DNA from 2 places in the Halobacillus shinanisalinarum genome. Region 2 is predicted to be linked to the other one. Evidence: riboswitches for the same ligand, from Rfam matches in the RefSeq annotation. Region 2 holds a riboswitch; the other holds the start of a gene.

Region 1 (4,564 bases), 1.5 Mb from region 2:
TGCTATGAAGGATGCAATGAATACCTCAACATTACCTCCCCCCGTGTTCTTGAAGAGATCCATTCCCAATACCTTGAAGCAGGCGCGGATATTATCGAAACCAATACGTTTGGGGCAACAGACCTTGTACTCGATGAATACAAATTAGGTCATTTAGCAGAAGAAATTAATGTTAAAGCTTCTCAAATTGCTAAAAAAATAGCTAAACGTTATTCGAAAAACGGGCATACGCGTTTCGTGGCTGGCGCGATGGGACCGACGACGAAAACCTTGTCCGTAACGGGCGGTACAACGTTTAAGCATTTGACGCATTCTTATGAAGAACAGGCAAGAGGGCTGATCAAAGGCGGCGTGGATCTGCTATTATTGGAGACTTCCCAGGATATGCTTAATGTTAAAGCAGCCTATCTTGGAATCACACGCGCCTTTCGTTCTCTTGGCCAAACGCTTCCCCTAATGATTTCGGGAACAATCGAACCGATGGGAACCACGTTGGCTGGGCAAAATATCGAAGCCTTTTACCTGTCACTTGAGCACATGAAACCTACCGTTGTCGGACTGAACTGTGCAACAGGACCAGAATTCATGCGTGACCATATACGCTCTTTGTCGGAATTAGCAACAACCTCCGTCAGCTGTTACCCTAATGCCGGACTTCCTGATGAAGAAGGGCATTATCATGAGACACCTGAATCATTAGCTAAAAAAGTTTCCGGTTTTGCTGAAAAAGGTTGGCTGAATGTTGTAGGCGGCTGCTGTGGAACAACACCAGAGCATACTAGAGCACTCGTAGAAGCGGTGAAGGACATCAAGCCACGCAAGGCTCCTTCTTCTCATCCGCATGCTGTTTCAGGAATCGATCCCTTTATCTATGAGGACAAAAATGACCGTCCTATTTTAGTCGGTGAACGAACCAATGTGATCGGTTCCCGCAAATTCAAACGTTTGATCTCCGAAGGGAAAGTGGAGGAAGCCTCGGAAATTGCCCGGGCCCAGGTAAAAAAAGGCGCTCAGGTCATTGATATTTGTCTTGCTGATCCGGATCGCGATGAAGTACAGGATATGGAAGCCTTTATGAAACAAGTAGTAAATAAAGTGAAAGCGCCTCTGGTTATTGATTCTACAGATGTTGACGTTATTGAAAAGGCGCTCACTTATTCCCAAGGAAAAGTAATTATCAATTCTATCAATCTTGAGGATGGAGAAGAACGTTTTAAAGAAGTCCTTCCTTTAGTTCAGCAATATGGTGCAGCTGTCGTCGTTGGAACCATTGACGAAGAAGGGATGGCACTTACAGCAGAAAGAAAACTTGCAATTGCCCTCCGATCTCGCAATATTTTGGTGGATGAATATGGCCTTCAAGAATCCGATATAATTTTTGACCCCCTTGTCTTCCCTGTTGGAACGGGCGATGAACAATACATCGGCTCCGCTAATGCAACAATCGAAGGGATCCGTTCGATCAAGGAGAGACTCCCAGAATGTCAAACCATTCTAGGTGTCAGCAACGTCTCCTTCGGCCTTCCACCAGTTGGGAGAGAAGTACTAAATGCCGTCTATCTTTATCACTGTACAAAAGCAGGTCTCGACTACGCCATTGTCAACACAGAAAAATTGGAACGTTATGCCTCCATAGCAGAAAAGGAAATTAAACAAGCGAACGAGCTTCTTTTTCAAACGACTGATGCTACACTTGCTTCTTTTACGGCATTCTACCGAGGCAAAAAAAAGGAAATAAAGGCACCGACTTCGACAATGAGCTTACCTGAAAGATTAGCTCATTATGTGGTGGAAGGAACGAAGGAAGGGTTGATTCCTGACCTTGGGAAGGCACTAGAAACTTATCCGACACCATTAAAAATCATCAATGGTCCACTCATGACTGGAATGGCTGAAGTCGGGCGCTTATTTAACGATAACCAGCTCATCGTAGCTGAAGTTTTACAAAGTGCAGAGGTCATGAAGGCGTCTGTTGCCTACCTTGAACCACATATGGAAAAGGGTGATACGTCAAATAAAAAAGGAAAAATTCTTCTTGCCACGGTTAAAGGAGATGTCCACGATATTGGTAAAAACCTTGTAGACATCATTTTAAGCAACAATGGCTTTGACGTCATTGATTTAGGTATTAAAGTAACCCCATCTGATTTAATCAAACACATTAAAGAAGAGGAGCCAGACTCCATTGGCCTATCAGGTTTACTTGTCAAGTCAGCCCAGCAAATGGTTTTGACCGCCCAGGATTTAAAACAGCAACAAATTGAATTACCGATATTAGTGGGGGGCGCTGCCCTTTCAAGAAAGTTTACTAATACGAAAATCGCTCCTCAATATAACGGTTCCGTTTTCTACGCAAAAGATGCAATGGACGGACTCGCTCTATCAAATCGGCTCAGTAACCAGGAGGATCGCACACTGCTCATTCGTGAACAGCAAGAAAAACAAACTAAGGCTATAGCCAGAAGTCATGAGCAAGCCCAAACCCAATCTGCAACGGCTGTAGCTGAGAAGCCAATATCCAAAGTATCTAAGACTATTCCTGTTTACAAACCGAACGATTTTGAACAACACATTTTACGAGATTATTCTGTTGCTCATATTGAACCTTTTATTAACATGCAGATGCTGATTGGACACCATTTGGGACTAAAGGGTAAATTCTCAAAGTTGCTGGCAGAGAAAAATAATAAAGCACTCCAACTAAAAGAGGTCGTAGATGAATTACTTTTAAAAGCGCAAAAAGAGAACTGGATTCAACCGTCTGCACTTTATCAATTCTTTCCTGCTCAATCCGATGGAGATGACGTAATCATTTATAATCCAGCCGATCATCAAACGATCATCGAGCGTTTTACTTTTCCACGCCAAAACCGTGATCCCTATCTTTGTTTAGCTGACTACTTGCGTCCGATCTCAAGCGGAGAAATGGATTACGTAGGATTCTTCTCTGTAACAGCTGGAAAAGGAATCAGGCAACGTTCCCTGGACATGAAACAACAGGGGGAATATTTGAAAAGCCACGCCTTGCAAGCACTGGCATTAGAAACAGCGGAAGGATTGGCTGAACACATCCATCAGCTCATGCGTGATAAATGGGGATTCCCCGACCCGACAGACTTTACGATGCAAGAGCGTTTCTCAGCTAAATACCAGGGACAGCGGTATTCTTTCGGTTATCCAGCTTGCCCGGACTTGGAGGATCAGAGAAAATTATTTCAATTGATTAGACCAGAACAAATTGGAGTTGAATTGACCGAGGAATGTATGATGGAACCAGAGGCTTCGGTTACGGCCATTGTGTTCGCTCATCCTGAGGCGCGTTATTTCAATGTGCATTAGAGTGTGTGAATAGCAAAGTCCTGTCTGATTTTAGAATAATTTAAATTTTTCCATTAAACGATTGACAAGAAATATTAATACGTGTAAATTATAGGATAATCAAATGAATAACATTTTTCTTATCCAGAGAGGTGGAGGGACTGGCCCATTGAAACCTCGGCAGCAGACTTAACTAAAGTACTGTGCCAATTCCAGCAAGCCGTTCAGGCTTGAAAAGATAAGAAGAGAAAAGTAAACGTTCTACTTAACCTCTTCTTATTACAAGAAGAGGTTTTTATTTTGCTTGCTGATTGGACTTACCAAAGGCAAAAAATAGCGGATTGCATTCTTCAGAGGAGGTAATGGTATGAAAAACACTCTAGAGAAAAAAATTAATGACGTTATATCAGCTTTAGAAAACATAGAATATGGGTCTGTAGCCATAACAGTACATGATGGAGAAATTACACAAATTGAGTGCACTGAAAAAAAGCGGTACCCACTAAATAAAAAATCAGACAATGATTAGCTCAAACTGAATATTGCTTATGCCGATTAGTCAACTAAAGGCATCTTTATCTTCGATACCCATCGGAATATAAAGATGCCTTTTTGATTGAGAAGTTATTTTAGTAAAAATCTTTTAGGCTTTGGAGAGGGAGGAAAACTGACGATGAGTTCTTATAAAGACCAACTGGAAACCAGATTCATTCATGCTTCAACTTATGGGAATAAGGAACAAAAAACAGGGGCAGTAAACGTTCCCATTTACTTGTCATCTACCTATCACCAGGAGAGCTTCGATACGTTTGGTCCATATGATTACAGCAGATCGGGTAACCCAACAAGGCAAGCATTGGAACAAACCATTGCAGACCTGGAAGGTGGTGAAACAGGGTTAGCGTTCGCCTCAGGGATGGCTGCTATCTCTTCTGCCTTTATGCTCCTTTCTTCAGGTGACCATGTTTTAATTTCTAGGGATGTTTACGGTGGAACCTATCGCTTGATCACAGAAGTATTGAGAAGATTCAATATTGACCATACCTTCGTTAACATGACCAACCTGAATGAAACATGTCGGGCAATTCAACCAAATACAAAAGTTTTTTATATGGAAACACCTTCCAATCCTTGCTTAAATATTACAGATATAGAGGGAATCGTAAAATTAGCCAAAGCACATGGCTGTCTAACTTTTGTCGATAACACTTTTATGACACCTCTTTACCAGAATCCACTCCAGTTT
Region 2 (4,564 bases):
GCGATAAACATAACAGTAAATCCGGCTACAGAACTTGCAAACATCGCTAGATAAATATTTTCAATGATCTCCTGATTCGTAAATAGGACATAAAGGGTGACACCGACGATGACAGAAGCAATGGCGCCAATCCCATTTGCTCGCTTCCAGAAATAACCTAGAGTGATCGGAGCAATAATGCCGCTAATGATAGCTGAAAAACTAAATTGAATCAAAATCGACAACGACTCTGGTCGGTCAAGTGAAATGTACAAAGTAAACATCCCAATAATAACGAGGGAAAACTTGGCTACACCCACACTTCTTCGGTCAATCAATTCAGGGTTACCGCCGTTTTTAGAAAAGACTGGGGCTAGTACTTTAAAAATATCATTACCAATACTCGTCGTTACTCCAAGGTATAAACTATCCGTACTTGATAGAATCGCAGAGATAATACCGACAATTAGAATGCCTACAACGAGTGGTGGGAAAGCTTCCATTAAATATGCAGGTATCGCCTTATCTGCACTATCTAACGATGGAACCATCACACGAGCCGCCAGCCCGCCTAATACCATCAATGTAGAGATTAAGAACAATGTTAACCCTGCTGACATTGTAAATGGCCGCAGTTGTTCCTCCGTTTCCAAAGACAGAACCTTATTTAATAGATGGGGCATGAGAACAAAGCTAAATAACAGAAATTGGACAGCCAAAATAGCCAACACACTATTATATGGACCACTGGAAGAAATCGGTGCCACCAAGTTGGGATCGATTCCAGACAAACGACGGGAGAGTTCTCCGAAGACACCAAACCCGCCTCCGATCGTCCACAATAGTGAGAACAAGATCAGCACAGATGTAAAGGCCATAAATATTCCTTGTAAGCCATCTGTAATAATTTGGGCAAATGCGCCTCCTAAACCAATATACACAATCGTGATCGTGACGCCGATAATGACCCCCACATATAAGGAATGCCCAGCACAGTTTCAAAAATGGTCGCTAACCCAACATTTTGACCAACAATGTAATACACATTAAATAAAATAAGTAGTCCAACGATCACCTGCAAGGGTTTACTGTTATACTTCCTGCCCAGCCATTCAGGCAACGTCGATACCCCGCCAAACTTTTTCCCGTATCGAAAGAACGTTTTAGCAAAAAATAGCAAGCCCAGCCACGATACCCCAAAACATCCTAACGTGTACCAAAGCACAGACGTTCCATATTGATAAGCAAGACCAGGGACACCGATAAATAAGTTGGCACTCGCATAGGTCGTAGCAAAGCTGGCGCCGACGATCCAAGGGCTCACCTTGCCCTTGCGGTTGCAAAGCCGCTCATTGTCTTACTATACTTCGCCCCTTTCCTGCCAATCCACGTTACAAACAGAAAATAAACGAACAACAAGCCTCCGATAAACCAGATGACACCTTCTGATAAGGACTCCATTTACTTCCCTCCCTTAGATGAGGATTTATACATTGCTTGCCAGAGGGCTAATCCTGCCACCCAAAATATAATAATGGCTATTCCGTAAGTAAGAAACATGTTACTACCTCCTTTTATAACCAATCTTTAGGCACTTCGACGAGAATGGCAAAGCCTTGCCCGCCCCGCCACACAGTGAGGCGATGCCCCGTCCGCCCCGCGACGTTTCAACTCATGAATAAGTGTGAGAACTAACCGAAATCCTGTTCCACCAAGCGGATGCCCTATGGCAATCGCTCCTCCATTGACATTTACTTTTTGTGGATCTAACCCAAGCTCATCGATACTTGCCAGAGCAACACTTGCAAAGGCTTCGTTAATTTCAAATAAATCAATATCGTCTTTTGTTAACTGATATCGTTTAAAAAGCTTAGCAATCGCATCCGCCGGCTTCGTGTGTAAACTGGAATCAGAACCAGCCGTTTCTGACCAGCCAATCACACGGGCGAGAGGTGTTTTCCCAATCGTTTGTGCATAACTTTCTGAAGCGACCACTCCAACACTTGCTCCATCCGTCATTTGTGAAGCATTTCCTGCTGTAATCGTCCCTCTTTCTCTAAATGCCGGAACCAAACTGCTTAATTTATCCAAAGTGGACTGTGGCCTGATCCCTTCATCACCTGCCAGCTGTTTACTGCCCACGTGCACTGGTACAATCTCATCATTGAACAACCCTTGTTCCTGCGCACGAGCTGCTTTCAACTGAGAATCTAAAGCATATTGATCTTGCTCTTCCCGCTTGATGTTCCGCTCCTCGTTTTGAATGTCTGTCAATCCCCCCATTGATGAATCGGTTAGCGAACACCAGAGGCCATCGTTAATCAGCGTATCTGTAAACTCGACAGGCCCTGTTGCTAAACCGTTACGAAGGGTGGCAACGTGAGGCGCATTTGTCATTGAGTCAAACCCACCGACTATATAAAGCTGACCTTCCTCAAGCTTGATGCGTCTCGCTGCATCTGCCACCGAAGCGACCCCCGCCAAACAGACATTATTTATGGTTATCGCCGGAACAGCCCATGAGACACCAGCACCTGCAGCAACCGCTCTGGCCGGGTTCTGTCCCTGTCCTGCCTGTAGGACCTGGGCAAGGATGACACCATCGGCATTCAAGGCTTCAGGCACGCGTTCCATCAATGCTCTGGTTGCTTGAACACCAAGATCCTTGGCCCCTAACTTGGATAAACCACCTTTCCATTTACCAAAAGGTGTACGTACACCATCTAAGATTACAACACTCATTCTTCTACCTCCTCAATAATCAAAGTCCTTTTCCTTCCATTTATCCTCTTCCATCACATCACCTTCATCAGAAAAGCGCTGCTCTTTAAACGGATCTGCCTCATTGTGAAAACCATTTTGCTCCCAGAAACCTGGTGCATCCGACTTCCTAAACTCAAAGCCCCTAATCCACTTCACACTCTTCCAAAAGTACAAATGAGGAATTACCAGTCGAAATGGATAGCCGTGCTTTTCCGTCAATGGCTTGCCATTATAAGAATGAGCAAGGATGACACCTTTGGCTAACAAGTCCTTAAGCGGAATATTAGCTGTATAATCATAATCCCCATGCACCATAACGTACTGAATGTCATCTGGTATCTCGAAATCCTCAAGCAAGTCCTGCAACAAGACCCCTTCAAAACCATTATCAAACTTCGACCATCTTGTAACACAATGAACATCACAGATAACCTTTGACTGCGGCAGCGCCATCAAATCATTGTATGAAAACATAACCGTGTCCCCAATACCCCCAGTCATTTGAAAATCCCACTGGTCAAGGTCATAGGACGGAACTTCACCTACCGTTAAAATCGGAAATTTTTCTGTTAACACCTGCCCAGGAGGCAGCCGTCCGCCAAACCGTTCTGTCACCTGTGGACCCTTGGAACGCTTGAGCCGCTCCGCCTTATTCATCCCACATCACCCGTTCCTTGAATAATAAAAAGCCCCTTTCAAAATGAAAGAGGCAGAAGATTTTGCTTCAACCTCTCATCTTCCGAACATAAAATGTGTTCGTTGGAAGTAGCACCGTGTCTATAGACCGGTTGCCGGGCGTCAAAGGGCCAAATCCCTCAGCCTGCTCTAGATAAGAGTAAGTTAACGTTATTAAGTTACTTGCCATGTTACAAATAAACCATACTAAAGTCAATAATATTTAGAAAATTCCATGAAATGAATCGCATTATTTAAGATGTTGTTTTGCTAACTCAAGCTGCTGTGCCACCTGCTCAAAACCAGTGCCGCCTTCACTATTTCGGGCAGCCACTACCTGCTCAGGCGCTAATTTTTCAAAAATATCCGCTTCAAACAGCTCAGAAAATTCCTTATACTCATCAAGTGTCAGATCAAGCAGGTAGGTCTGCTGCTCAATCGCATACAGCACAATCTTGCCGATCACCTCATGCGCCTGACGAAACGGCAGACCTTTCACAGCCAAATAATCCGCAATATCGGTTGCATTCGAATAATCCTCATTTACCGCCTGACGCATATTCGACCCCTTCACTTCCATCGAAGCCAGCATCGGAGCCAGCAGCGATAGCGCCCCATCCAGCGTCTCCACCGTATCGAACATCCCTTCCTTGTCCTCCTGCATATCCTTATTGTACGCAAGCGGTAGACCCTTCAGAAGGGTCAGCAGCCCCATCAAGTTGCCGTAAATCCTTCCTGTTTTGCCACGAAGCAACTCAGGCACATCCGGATTCTTTTTCTGCGGCATAATGCTCGAACCCGTACAAAACGCATCATCGAGCTCAACGAAATCAAATTCCTGACTGCTCCAAAGAATCAATTCATCTGACAGTCTTGAAATATGTGTAATTAAAATGGAAGCGATCGACAAAAATTCCAGGATGAAATCTCGATCACTGACGGCGTCCAATGAGTTTGGATAAACGTTATCAAATCCGAGCGTCTCCGCCGTCATCTGTCTATCGACCGCATAAGGTGTCCCAGCAAGCGCCGCTGCACCAAGTGGCGACCAATCAATCCGCTTCACACTGTCCTTGAGCCGCTCTTTATCGCGCTCAAACATCCAAAAATATGCAAGCAAATGATGCGCAAATGAAACCGGCTGAGC

Evidence for each region. Region 2 has a riboswitch for S-adenosylmethionine ahead of MUO14_RS19415 (sulfite oxidase-like oxidoreductase). Riboswitches for the same ligand answer to the same signal wherever they lie in the genome.
Region 1: another riboswitch for S-adenosylmethionine. It lies ahead of MUO14_RS02720 (YezD family protein); the one in region 2 lies ahead of MUO14_RS19415 (sulfite oxidase-like oxidoreductase).

The regions. Positions count from the first base shown of each region.
Region 1 is NZ_CP095074.1:507,442-512,005, forward strand. Features, by position in the region: gene metH (methionine synthase) at 1-3,339, shown strand, start outside; SAM riboswitch class I at 3,456-3,563, shown strand; gene MUO14_RS02720 (YezD family protein) at 3,686-3,847, shown strand; gene metC (cystathionine beta-lyase) at 3,992-4,564, shown strand, end outside.
Region 2 is NZ_CP095074.1:3,931,453-3,936,016, reverse strand. Features, by position in the region: partial or broken gene MUO14_RS19430 (sodium:solute symporter family transporter) at 1-1,303, opposite strand, end outside; gene MUO14_RS19425 (hypothetical protein) at 1,300-1,440, opposite strand; gene MUO14_RS19420 (acetyl-CoA C-acyltransferase) at 1,567-2,721, opposite strand; gene MUO14_RS19415 (sulfite oxidase-like oxidoreductase) at 2,734-3,399, opposite strand; SAM riboswitch class I at 3,472-3,578, opposite strand; gene argH (argininosuccinate lyase) at 3,668-4,564, opposite strand, start outside.